Regions from separate parts of the Paenibacillus sp. FSL H3-0329 genome, predicted to be linked through region 1. Evidence: riboswitches for the same ligand, from Rfam matches in the RefSeq annotation. Region 1 holds a riboswitch; the other holds the start of a gene.

The links. A riboswitch is a leader RNA that binds a small molecule or an ion and turns the genes downstream of it on or off. The one in region 1 is predicted to bind cobalamin.
Region 2: linked by a shared signal. The riboswitch ahead of NSQ66_RS04505 (DUF4430 domain-containing protein) and the one ahead of metE (5-methyltetrahydropteroyltriglutamate--homocysteine S-methyltransferase) in region 1 are both predicted to bind cobalamin.

Annotation. Positions count from the first base shown of each region.
Region 1 is NZ_CP150150.1:4,886,223-4,889,370, reverse strand. It holds gene NSQ66_RS21695 (DedA family protein) at 1-568, shown strand, start outside; gene NSQ66_RS21690 (undecaprenyl-diphosphate phosphatase) at 619-1,479, shown strand; cobalamin riboswitch at 1,579-1,785, shown strand; gene metE (5-methyltetrahydropteroyltriglutamate--homocysteine S-methyltransferase) at 1,940-3,148, shown strand, end outside.
Region 2 is NZ_CP150150.1:1,041,898-1,045,045, forward strand. It holds gene NSQ66_RS04500 (hypothetical protein) at 1-1,476, shown strand, start outside; cobalamin riboswitch at 1,604-1,807, shown strand; gene NSQ66_RS04505 (DUF4430 domain-containing protein) at 1,977-3,148, shown strand, end outside.

The sequences.
Region 1 (3,148 bases):
GATGCTGGCCTTTGAAAATATATTTCCACCAATTCCTTCAGAAGTGATCCTGCCCTTTGGAGGATTTATGACCACTACGACGAGCTTAACGATCCCTGGTGTAATCATTGCTGCCACTGCTGGATCACTACTGGGTGCAGTAATTCTCTATTATATTGGCCGATTATTGGATGTGAGCCGGTTAGAGAAACTGGTTGAACGCTGGGGGGGCCTAATTCGCGTCACTAAAAAAGATATCCACAAGGCTGACGCCTGGTTTGATAAATATGGCTATTGGACTGTATTGTTTTGTCGGATGGTTCCTCTGGTCCGCAGTCTGATTTCGATTCCGGCGGGAATGTCAGGTATGAAATTTGGAGTATTTATGATCTTCACAACGATTGGCACATTGGGATGGAATTTGCTGCTTGTGCTTATTGGCGCGGCTTTGGGCGAATCCTGGGAAGACATTGCCATGTACATGGATGTGTACTCCAATGTGGTCTATGTACTAATTGCTGGCGGATTAGTTATTCTTGGGTTTCTGTACTTCCGCAAACGCAGCCGGAGAATGAACACTGAGGGCTAAGCGGGTGGAGGACTGATAATAGAAATGACTATTAAAAAGGAGGGAAACACATGGAGCTATTAACGATTATTAAAGCCATTATTTTGGGGCTTGTTGAAGGTTTAACCGAATTTGCTCCAGTATCCTCCACGGGTCATATGATTATTGTTGATGATATGTGGCTGAAATCACAGGAGTTATTTGGACAATATACGGCAAATACCTTCAAAATAGTTATTCAACTGGGTTCTATATTAGCGGTTGTTGTGATTTTTAGAAATCGATTCATTGATCTGTTGGGCTTAAGGCGTTTCAGCCGTAAGCAGTTGGATCCTGTAACAGAGAAGCTACCGCAGTTAGAGCAGGGCGGGCACCTCAAGCTGACACAGGTTCTGGTAGGGTTAGTGCCTGCAGGTGTGTTAGGTGTTCTGTTTAATGATTATATTGATGAGCATTTATTCTCTACCTCAACGGTGTTAATTGGTCTAGTGATCGGGGCTATATTAATGATTATTGCGGATCTGTTTGGGCCGAAGAAGATCAGAACTGAGAGTGTAGATCAGATTACATACAAACAGGCACTTGGTGTAGGTCTTGTACAGTGTTTTTCGTTATGGCCTGGATTTTCACGCTCGGGCTCGACGATTTCTGGTGGCGTAATCCTCGGGATGAGCCATCGTGCCGCTGCTGATTTTACGTTTATTATGGCAGTACCCATCATGGCAGGTGCCAGTCTGTTGTCACTGATGAAGAACTGGCAATATTTCACCATGGACGCGCTGCCGTTTTTTATTGCAGGCTTTATTAGTGCCTTCCTATTTGCGCTGTTATCGATGCGTTTCTTCTTAAAACTGATCAATCGTATCAAGCTCTTACCGTTTGCTATATACCGTATAATTCTTGCTGCTGTAGTATATTTCGTATTTTTCTAAGTCCGTTATAAGGAATCGATATAACAGAAGCCCCAGTAATCTATTGCAGATTGCTGGGGCTTTCACGTATGATGACATCAGATTAAGACACTCAAATGATGAATGATATCGGAGACAGGTGCTGACCGGAAAATAGTAATTCGGTAGGCTTAATAGGGAAATTCGGTTCGAAGCCGATGCGGTCCCGCCACTGTAACGGAAGAATCTCGAGCAACAGAGGTCACTGGCAATTTACTACTGCTGGGAAGACTGCTCAAGATGTTGACGCCGCTAGCCAGGAGACCTGCCTGTTTCAACAGCACTGCTTCACCTACGGAAGATAGGGAGGTGTTAGACGTTAACCATGGGTATATCATGGGCGTCTTTCCCTTTGACTTTTTTAGGGAAGGGCGCTCTTTTTTATAGGAAAGCAAGTAGTTTTGGAGTTTGAAATAAGAGATTGAAGAGGGAGTGTATCGAAATGACGAATAAGGTAAAAGTAAGCAATCTTGGATATCCGAGAATCGGAAAGAACCGCGAATGGAAAAAGGCACTGGAGGCATTCTGGCAGGGGAAAATAAATGAGGAGCAATTCCGCTCCGAAATGGCAGCAATCCAGCTGCAGCATTTGAAGACCCAGCAAGAAGCAGGAATTGAGCTTATTCCGGTAAATGATTTTACATTTTATGATCATGTGTTGGATGCGGCTGTTATGTTTGGAATCGTACCTCCACGGTATGCGTATGATGGCGGCGACATCGGGCTTGATCTTTATTTTGCAATGGCCCGTGGTAATGCTGAGGCTACTGCCTGCGAGATGACCAAATGGTTCAATACGAACTATCACTATATCGTTCCAGAGATCGGCACACAAACACCACGCCTGACTGAAAACAAACCTCTAGCGGCTTATCGTTTTGCTAAATCGCAGGCAGGGATTGAAGGTAAACCGGTACTTTTAGGTCTGTATACCTTCCTTAAGCTGTCCAAAGGTTACGCAGCGGCAGATATCGCCAAGATTGCTGCACGTTTTGTTCCAGTCTATGTTCAACTGCTACAGGAACTGAAGCAAGAAGGGGTAAGCTGGGTACAAATCGATGAGCCAGCGATTGTTACAGGCATAAGTAAAGAAGAATTAACACTGCTTAACTCGATATACACAGACATTGCCGGCTCCGTGCCGGGCTTGAATATTATTTTACAGACGTATTTTGAAGCTGCTGAGCCGCTGGAGGCACTGCTAGAGCTGCCTGTTCAAGGCTTGGGTCTTGACTTTGTGCACGATGGTGGAACGAATCTGGCTTCCATCGAACGTCTTGGCTGGCCGAAGGACAAATGGCTGGGTGCCGGAATTATTGATGGACGGAACATTTGGCGTTCCGATTTAGACGCCAAGCTGCAACTGGTAGAAAAGCTCAGCGTTCATGTACCGCTTGATCGTCTTATTCTTCAGCCTTCTTGCAGTCTGCTGCATGTCCCAGTCACCGTTCAAGGTGAAGTGAAGCTGAAGGCGACAGTTAAGAATGCGTTAGCCTTTGCCGATGAGAAGCTTAAAGAGCTTAGTCTGCTCGGAGCAGCCGTCGCAGATAAAGGAGAAGCTTCTCAAGCAGCGCTGGCCGCTAGTCGTGAAGCTATTGCAGCGTTCCGCGCACTACCTGAGCGTGGCCGTAAGGATGTGGCGGAGCAAGTG
Region 2 (3,148 bases), 3.0 Mb from region 1:
AAGCTTCAGCTGGAGCATGATCCGGTGGCTTCTGTGGCGGAAATTCATGAAATTGTAGATAAGGCAGAAAAAGATCGCCGCAAAGGAACAGGAGTTGCTCCTAAGGCACTCTCCCTAATGCAGGATCTTGCTGCTTCAGCAGATAGATTCTTACTGAACCGCTTATCGCTTTCTGATATGACGCAGGAGGAGCTTCTGGAGGTAGTTTTTTTACGGTATGGTAATGTTGTCGATTGGCAGCCGCCACTGGATAGGATTAGCAAGCAGAAAGAGAATGCGCTGCGTGCCGCTTACCGCTGGTTTGGTGAAGAGAAGCCAAATGAAGAGATTTTTACAGGATTGTCTCCGCAGGAACTAGATGATGTGCAGCTACTGGGTCGTCGTTTGCTAAAAGAGGCGCGTGTTCTAGAACCCTTTGAACGGCTTCCGCTAGCCTTTTACTATACAACTCAGCGTGAAGGGGGTCCGCTGGATTACGATGCGCTTCTGGAGCTGTTAAAGCGTAAAGCCGGTTCCGACAAAGAAATCATCTATCGGTTTTTTGCTTGGTCGCAAGGCAATCCTTTATTTACGGTTTCGAATAAAAAGCTGCAACCGGGTTACCGTAAGGCGATTCTGAAGTATTTCCTGAGCAGTGATCGTGAAGCGTTCAAGAATCGGGAATTCCGAAAGAACTATGTCGCGGCAGCTCGGCCTGCTCTGCAAAATGTGTACAATGAAGCCCGCTCCCAACTGGCTTCCCCGCTGGCGCGCTGGATCAGCCGCAGCCGATTTCGACTCTTAATCTCCGGCTCCATTACGGGTATTCTGGTGATTATTGCAATTATCGTATTCAGTATGCTGCGTCCGGATGATACGAAGACGGCTCTGCCGGGAACAAGCCCTGAGCCGACCCCTGTTCAGAGTGCAGGCAATGTGCTGCCTCCGGCTTCAGTATACTTGAAGGATCAGAGCGGCGAAGGAGATAAGGGGAGCAGCATATTGGTGTTCACCTTCGCAAGTGCAGATGACTGTGTGCAGTTTCAACCGACTGAGATTAGTTTAATGTCTTCGTCTACAGAGATAGATAAAAGCTTTAAGGTCGCTGCTACGAATGGGACTTGTCCAGTGCCGTCAACGGATGGGACGGATGAGAGAAACGCCGCTGACGAGTCAGATGCCGCTGGCACTACTGGAGGAACAGCAGAAGGTGCAGATGCTACTAATGCTGTAGCTGATGTATCTCCGTCTCCTACGCCTTCCTCTGATGCTGAGGACAGCACTGGGTTGCCTTCCGCAACAGCTGTGACTGAAGGGGAACAACCTTCCTATCAGGTTGAGGTTACATTGGAGCCTGGAGCGACAATTTTAGAGAAAAGTATGATCAAAGCCGGAAGATTTACATTGATCGTAGATCCCGATCCTAATATTCCACCAGCTTCTGATTCAAGTGCTGAACCTTCCCCAACTGCAAGTCCGGAAGGAACAGTCGAATAACAAGCTTTCTGAACAGCAATACCTACCGGCAGGTGGCGTATTGCTGTTCATTTTTTTGCTGCCCTTACTAAGCTTTTCTATAGACATGCTATGTATTAATAGATATGATTATGGATGTCAAAATAAGATACTACATACTGGAAAAGGTGCAGACTCTATCAATCTAGTCGTCTGCTTAAAAGGGAAGTCCGGTGCAAGAGTCCGGCGCGGTCCCGCCACTGTATGTGCGGAGTTTTTCTTCTATAAGCCACTGCCCCTAAGGTAGGGTGGGAAGGTGAAGAACAGCGATGAAGCATCAGCCAGGAGACCTGCCTTTTTCGTGAGCGTTTCTATTCTTCGTGGGGTAAGAATGTGGAACATATACAGATGGACTGTTGGCAGGAAGCAAGCGCCTCAGCCTCGATTTGTAATCTTCCCTGACCGCCCTCCAAAGGGGCGGTCTTTATGTTATGCGTCTTATTCCCAGCAGTACCCATTCTTATACAGAAAGAGGTTAAACAATGAAGAAAATCATGTCTTCCAAGTTTGTAGCACTTGGGCTGGCCTTATTCATGGTCATTTCAATTCTAGGAACATCTCTTGCTCCGGCAGGACAAATATTTGCAGAAGCGAGCGCTGGCTCCGGTCTGGAAGCAACTGCTGCGGAGCGGATTAATGTTGCGGATGCGACTTATGCGGCTGCAGAATATCTCTTGAAAGGTGGCGTGCAATCGGATTGGCAAGCTATTGGATTAGCGCAAGCAGGATATAAGCTGCCAGCCAGTTACCATTCAGAGCTTGAGAAAAAAGTAAAGGATGCAGCTGGCAATTTCGCCAATGTAACCGATTATGCTCGAATCGTGCTCGCAGTGAGAGCGATTGGTGCAGATCCTACTAGCTTTGCTGGTAACGGAACGACTCCTGGCTATAATCTGATTGAGAAAATTTATAATAACAGCAAGCTCAGTGAACAGACGCTAAATAATCCGGTATATGCTTTACTTGCGCTGGATTCTGGTAAATATAATATCCCAAGTGACGCGAAATGGACGGCGGATAAGCTCCTTACGGAGATTCTCTCCAAACAGAATCCGGATGGGGGCTTTGCATTAACCTCAGGCGCAAGTGAGCCTGATATGACAGCGATAACCTTGACGGCTCTGGCGGCACATAAAAATAATCCCGAAGCCTACTTAGCAGGGCTACAAGCCGTAGCTTGGTTATCTGCAGCTCAAGATAGCCATGGGGGTTACGGTGACAGTGCTGAAAGTAGCGCACAAGCAATCCTTGGACTCGCATCCTTCGGAGTTGATCCTAGTGGATTAGAATACACCAAAAACAAAGTGGATCTAATGGAGAACCTGCTTAGCTATCGTCTAGCTGATGGTAGCTTCACCCATAGCCGTGGTGGAAGCAGTAATGTTCTGGCGACAGAGCAAGGACTTCAGGCGCTGGTTGCGTATAATTTGCTGTATAAAGGAAGCAACAGTAAGCTATACGATTTTTCCAAATCCTCCGTTCAGAGCTCACTCATCTACGCTCCTGTAACGATTGAGGGACCACGGGCCACGTTGGCACAAGGGTACGCCTATGCTGGCAACGCACTTGGAGCGTTAGAGAAGCTGGCGCTTCAAACGAACTTGCCGATCACGAATCCTTCGGGCAGTTATGTGACTGGCATCGGAAGTATTGC